Phreatobacter stygius: one gene and its partner. The protein of the gene in region 2 interacts with the protein of the main gene of each other region in a pairwise test. Links are inferred from orthologs where the notes say so. Each region holds a gene or a part of one and is shown on either strand. Other genes may lie near its edges. The genes, in order: E8M01_RS19235 and ndk.

Region 1 (3,225 bases), 2.2 Mb from region 2 along the record:
ATGAGCATGGTGAAGCGCGACGGGCGCGGAACGTCTTTTTCCGCCGCTCGCGCAAAATTATAGAAGCCCGTGCCCAGGACCGCGTCCTCGCCCAGAACTATGGTGCGCCTTTCGACAATTGCGTTCTTGCGGCCGCTGCCCGGAAGATCCTGGAAATACGTCCGGATCTCCTCCGTTCCCTCCGAGATCATCGGACTTGTCGTGCCAAGGAGAATGGCATCCGGAGCATAGAGACCCACCAGCGCGTCACGATCATTGGCGCTGTAGGTCGCCACCCACCGGTCGATCACCGCATTGGCCTCCTCGGCGGGCCCGGCGCCGGCGGCCCCTCCGGCCAGGGCGAACGACAGGCACAAGGCATGGACAAACAGCTTCATGACCACCTCCTTCGTTTGAGACGTGGCCCAATGTACACCGAAGCGGCGGTCCGATGCCAAGCCGAGCTGAAAGCGCCGGCTGAACGAGAATCAGACGGGAATGGTGGTCTCCAGCCGGCCGCCGACCCTCAGCGGCGCGACCCTGGTCGCCAGGCCGTTGGCGCCGAGATCGACCAGGATGCCCGACAAGGTGGCAGGGCCGCTGGCCGGCTCGAACTTGCCGCCCGGGGTCTTCTCACGCATGCGGCGCAACGGCTCGGCCTTGTCCATGCCGATCACCGAATCGTAGTCGCCGCACATGCCGACATCGGTCATGAAGGCGGTGCCGCCCGGCAGGACCCGGTGGTCGGCGGTCGGCACATGGGTATGGGTGCCGACGACCAGCGAGGCGCGGCCGTCGAAGATGTGGCCGAAGGCCTGTTTCTCGCTGGTCGCCTCGGCGTGAATATCGATGACGACGGCATCGGCGACCCGGCCGAGAGGGGCTGCCTCGATCTCGCGCTCGACCGCCGCGAAGGGGTCGTCCATGGCATCCATGAACACCCGGCCCATGGCATTGACGACGAGCACATGCGCGCCCTTGCGGGTTTCGATCAGGGCGGCGCCGCGCCCCGGCGTGCCGGCGGGATAGTTGACCGGTCGCACCAGCCGCGGCGCCCGGTCGATGAAGACCAGCGCCTCGCGCTGGTCCCAGGAATGATTGCCGAGCGTCACGCAGTCGCCGCCGGCGTCCAGCAGTTCCTGGTAGATCGCCTCGGTGATGCCGAAGCCGTGGGCGGCGTTCTCGCCATTGATGACGACGCAGTCGATCTTCAGATCGGCGACGAGGCCGGGCAGCTTTTCGGTGACGACGACCCGGCCCGACTTGCCGACAACGTCGCCGAGGAACAAGAGGCGCATCACGGGGCCCTGAATCCGGTCTCGGTCAAAATGGCGTCGAGCCCGCGATCATGCGGCTCGGCTGGCACCACTTCGACTTCCTGGATGGAAAATGCAACCCCGATGGCCAGCCGGCGGCCGGTCTCGTCGAGCCGCGCCAGCGCCTTGTCGTAATGGCCCTTGCCATAACCGATACGGTGAAAGGCGCGATCGAAGGCGGAAAGCGGCGTCAGCAGGATGTCGGGTTCGACCTCCGGCGCGTCCAGGCCCGGGCCATAGGTGCCGAAACCCATCGGCACAAGGGGGGCGCCGCGCTCCAGCACCCGGAAGGTCATCGGCGCGGTCCTGTTGTCGAAGGCCGGCAGGGCAAGCCGCGCGCCGGCAATGCGAAGCCGGTCCATCAGCGGCCTGACGTCGATTTCCGACTGGATCGGCAGGAAGCCCGAAACAATTTTGCCGGCAACGGCAATCCGGTCGAGCGGGAAAAGCTCCGCGATCGCCAGCGCCGCCTCGATGCGCGCCTCGGGAGAGAGAGCGTCGCGGCGGCCGAGCGCCGCCTCGCGCAAGGCGGATTTGGACAAATGCAGCATCGGCCCGCGACGCGAGGATCCAAGAGAACAAGTAGAGCCGCTTCGCCGTTGAACGCTCGATCCCGGGAACCTACCTAAGTAGGTGGGCGCCATATATCCCAGTCCAGGGACCGGGTCAGGGACAGCTCCCGTTGAGATCGATAAGGCCCCGGGGAATTGTGGTCCTGACGGGCGTCGCAGCTCTGTCACGAAGATAGGCGCTCGCGGCGTGAAGCGGAAGGGCCTTGAGGCGCTATTCAGCACTGCCATCCCGCCCCGTCTGTTGACCGCGCGGCAAAGCCCGGCCCTAGTAAAAGCCAGCCACGTCCCGCAGCCGAGCCGAACTCGCCAGACCGAAACAGCCATGCCGCTTCCCGAGCCCTTCGCCGCCGCCCCGCCGCTCCCGCCGGCCTTGATCGAACGCTTCGCCGGGATCGTCGGCCAGCGTTATGCCGTGACCGATCCGGACGATCAGGCGCCCTATCTGAAGGACTGGCGCGAGCTTTATGTCGCGCGCACGCCGCTGGTGCTCAGGCCCGGCTCGACCGACGAGGTCTCGGCGATCCTGAAACTTGCCAATGAGACCGGCACCAGGCTTGTGCCGCAAGGCGGCGGCACCGGCCTCGTCGGCGGCCACCTGCCCTATGAGGACGGCGGCGAGATCATCGTCTCGCTCAACCGGATGAAGGCGATCCGCGCGGTCGACCCGGCCGGCAATACGCTGATCGTCGAGGCGGGCGTGACGCTGCAGGAAGCGCAGGACGCAGCCGCAGCCGTCAACCGCCTGTTCCCGCTCAATATCGGCTCGAAGGGCTCCTGCACGATCGGCGGCAATCTGGCGACCAATGCCGGCGGCACTCAAGCCGTCGCCTATGGGCTGGCCCGCGACCTGGTGCTCGGTCTCGAAGTCGTGCTCGCCGACGGGCGGATCTGGCATGGCCTGCGCACGCTGAAGAAAGACAATACCGGCTACGACCTGAAACACCTGTTCGTCGGCGCGGAAGGCACGCTCGGCATCATCACGGCGGCGGCGCTGAAACTGTCGCCCGCGCCGCGCGCGATCGAGGCCGCCTGGGTCGGCGTCGCGTCACCCACGGCTGCGCTCGAACTGCTGACGCGAGCCCAGGAGCGCGCCGGGCCGGCGGTCAGCGGCTTCGAGCTGATGCCACGCAACCTGTTCGAATTCGTGCTGAAACATATGCCGGGCACACGCGATCCCTTGGCCGCCCCCGCGCCCTGGTACTGCCTGGTCGAGCTGTCTTCGGCCGCCGCCGCGGGCCTGCGCGACACGCTGGAGGACGTGCTGGCGGCCGGCTACGAGGACGGCCTCGTCGAGGATGCGGCGATCGCCGAAAGCGTCGACCAGCGCAATTCATTCTGGCGCTGGCGCGAGGGCATGA
Region 2 (3,282 bases):
GACCGGTGGCCCGTCGCTGCCGTCCGGGCGCTTCAGGGCCTGGCGCTCGCCGGTGAGAATCGGCCCGATGCGCGACTGGTCGAGGATGCGGATCTTGGGATCGCGGGCATCCAGCCCCTCGATCAGCGATTTGCGCCAATGATAGATCGCGCCGTTGTTGTGGAAGGCCCCGCCCCCCTCGACGGCCCAGGCGCCGGTCACCGCCGCGATGCAGGACGCGGCATGCATGTTGACGGCGCCGTTGCGCTGGCGGCCGAAGCCGTAGCCGAGCCGGAAGAAGGTCTTCTTGTTCTCGCCGACCAGCCTGGCGAAGGTCTCGATCTCGTCGACGCTCAAGCCCGTGATGGCCGCGGCCCAAGCCGGCGTGCGCGTCCGCAGATGCTCCTCGAGCTCGACCGGCACGTCGGTATAGCGGGCGAGATAGTCCCGGTCGGCATGGCCGTCGCGGAACAGCACATGCATGACGGCGCAGGCGAGCGCGCCATCGGTGCCGGGCTTCACCACCAGGCTGAGATCGGCCTGTTTCATCGTATCGGTCTTGTAGACGTCGATGACCACCACCTTGGCGCCGCGGTCCTTGCGCGCCTTGATGGCATGGGTCATCACATTGACCTGGGTGGACACCGCATTGGTGCCCCAGATCACCACGACATCGGCCAGCGCCATTTCGCGCGGATCGACGCCGGCGAGCTTGCCGGTGCCGGCAATGAAGCCGGACCAGGCCATATTGGTGCAAATGGTCGAGAAGAAACCGGAATATTTCTTCACATGGCGCAGGCGGTTGATGCCGTCGCGCATGACGAAACCCATGGTGCCGGCATAATAATAGGGCCAGACCGTTTCCGAGCCATGGCGGGCTTCGGCCTCGAGCAGCCTGGCGGCGGTGATGTCGAGCGCCTCGTCCCAGGAAATACGCTGGAACTCGCCGGAGCCCTTGGGGCCCTTGCGGATCAACGGATGCAACAGCCGGTCGGGATGGTAGGTGCGCTCGGCATAACGCGCGACCTTGGCGCAGACGACGCCCGCCGTGTAGCTTTGCCTGGCATCGCCATGGACACGGCCAATGGTCCGGCCGTCGATCACTTCGATATCGAGCGAGCAGGCCGACGGGCAATCATGCGGGCAGGTCGACTGGCGGCGTTCGATACGCAGCGGCGCATTCATCGGGAGCTCCGGATCTGGCAAGCCCCTGACCGTGGATCGGCCTTGGGATCGATGACGAGCCTAAGCCATATCGCGGAAACGAAAAAGGCGGGCCCTGGGCCCGCCTTGACGCATGCTGTCCTGCGAAAAAGATCAACCCGAGATGATTTCGTTCTCGGAGAAGAACTGGGCGATCTCGAGCTTGGCGTTGTCGGCCGAGTCCGAACCGTGCACCGAGTTCTCGCCGACCGACAGCGCGAACTGCTTGCGAATGGTGCCCTCCGCGGCCTGGGCCGGATTGGTCGCGCCCATCACTTCGCGGTATTTGGCAATGGCGTTCTCGCCCTCCAGCACCTGCACCACGACCGGCGCCGAGACCATGAATTCGACGAGCTCGCCGAAGAACGGCCGCTCCTTGTGCACCGCATAGAAGCGGCGGGCCTCGGCCAGCGACATCTGAATGCGCTTCTGGGCGACGATCTTCAGGCCGGCGGCCTCGATCAGGGCATTGATCCCGCCGGTGAGGTTCCGCTGGGTGGCGTCCGGCTTGAGGATGGAGAAGGTGCGCTCGATGGCCATCGACTGTTCCTTGAAAAGATGGGGATTGGGATGAGGTTGGCGCGCTTCTAGCAGTGCCTTAACCCGCCCGCAACGTCTTGGGCCCGGCAACGTCTTGGGCCCGGCAACGTCTTGGGCTTCCCGACGGCGCTGCGATGAACCCAACATGAAGCGATGGATCAGAAGGCGTTCAGCGCGCGGCGGCTAGCTTCTCTCACAACGGCTGAGCGATGTCGCCAAGCCGCCGAATGAAGCCGCCTCTCGCGGCCGCCTTTTGGAGAACTATAATGCGCAAGCTCGCCCTCACCGCCATCGTCGGCCTTGCCGCCCTGACGGCAGTGGCGTTGACGCCATCCAAGGCTGACGCCCAGGTGTCCATCGGCATCGGTGTCGCCACTCCCGGGCCCTATGTCCCGGTCCAGTATTACGGCGGCGGCGGCGGTTGGGATCGCCCGCATCATCGCCACGGCGGCTGGGACCGCCCGCATCATCGCCACGGCGGTTGGGGCGATCGCCCGCATTACCGCCCGCATCACCACTATCGTCCCTACGGCTTCGGCGGCGGCTACGGCCCCCGGCGCTGCTGGGTCGAGCGGCGCTGGGTCGAGACCCCCTGGGGCGCCCGCCCGCGTGACGTTCGCATCTGCCGCTGAGGCACAAGAGTAGTCGCGCGGGTTGTGTCGCCCCACCCGGCCCGCGCGAAGTCGGCCCGTCGCCCCGGTTGATCCGGAGCGGCGGGCCTTCTTGTTGCATGGAGAACCCGCATCCGGACGGATGCGAGGTGGCGCGAAGCCGGACGCATCGCGCCCGGATCAGGCTTCCAGCGTCTTCGACTTGAACAGGGCGCCGGCGACCGCGCCGGCAAGGGTCGGCACGATCAGGAACATCCAGACCTGGGCGAAGGCGGTGCCGCCGACGAACAGGGCCGGCCCGAAGGACCGCGACGGATTGAGCGAATTGCCCGAGACCGGCACGAAGGCCAGATGCAGGATGGCCAGCGTCAGGCCGATGGCGAGGCCCGCGACCGGCGTCGCGCCGGCCTTCGAGGTGGCCCCCAGAATGACCACGACGAACAGGAACGTGGCGACGAATTCGGCGATGATCGCCGAGGTCATCGAATAACCCGACCAGCCGGTCTGGCCGAGGCCAGCGGTTGCGACGTCATAACCGCCGGTCTTGCCGGTCAGCGTGACATAGAGGATGGCCGCCCCCACGATCGCGCCGAGGAACTGCGCGATGATATAGCCGGGAACTTCCGAGGTCGGCATGCGTCCGGCGACCCAGGCGCCGACGGTGACCGCCGGATTGATGTGGCAGCCGGACACCGGGCCGATGCCATAGGCCATGGCGGTGACCGCCAGGCCGAACGCCAGGCCAATCGGCAGGATCGCAAGCGAGGCCAAGGGCTGGCCGCTGCCCAAGGCACCACCGAGGCCACCCAAGGTGATCGCGCCGCAACCGATGATCACCAAAGCTGCCGATCCGATGAATTCGGCAAGATACTTCTTCATAGAACCGTTCATAACTGGCCCTCTCCATTGCCCGACTCGTTTTTTGGTCAGGCAGACGGAGCTTAACACC

The links.
Region 1: the proteins of ndk (region 2) and E8M01_RS19235 interact in binary tests that used the Escherichia coli proteins (3 or more experiments, as listed by UniProt). The link is inferred for Phreatobacter stygius from one-to-one orthologs.

The regions. Positions count from the first base shown.
Region 1 is NZ_CP039690.1:4,091,581-4,094,805, reverse strand. Bases 62-2,972 are described here. They hold E8M01_RS19235 (5-formyltetrahydrofolate cyclo-ligase), read right to left. Parts: upstream 1,847-2,972; coding sequence 1,277-1,846; downstream 62-1,276. Other genes in these bases: E8M01_RS19225 (FAD-binding oxidoreductase), read left to right, coding at 2,190-2,972; E8M01_RS19240 (TIGR00282 family metallophosphoesterase), read right to left, coding at 468-1,277; E8M01_RS19245 (SgcJ/EcaC family oxidoreductase), read right to left, coding at 62-377. In the rest of the region: more of E8M01_RS19245, read right to left, coding at 1-61; more of E8M01_RS19225, read left to right, coding at 2,973-3,225. UniProt on the Escherichia coli protein: Involved in the removal of 5-formyltetrahydrofolate.
Region 2 is NZ_CP039690.1:6,324,735-6,328,016, reverse strand. Bases 10-2,977 are described here. They hold ndk (nucleoside-diphosphate kinase), read right to left. Parts: upstream 1,723-2,977; coding sequence 1,297-1,722; downstream 10-1,296. Other genes in these bases: E8M01_RS29905 (aquaporin), read right to left, coding at 2,514-2,977; E8M01_RS29910 (hypothetical protein), read left to right, coding at 1,989-2,354; E8M01_RS29920 (molybdopterin-containing oxidoreductase family protein), read right to left, coding at 10-1,164. Outside these bases: more of E8M01_RS29920, read right to left, coding at 1-9; more of E8M01_RS29905, read right to left, coding at 2,978-3,212. UniProt on the Escherichia coli protein: Major role in the synthesis of nucleoside triphosphates other than ATP. The ATP gamma phosphate is transferred to the NDP beta phosphate via a ping-pong mechanism, using a phosphorylated active-site intermediate.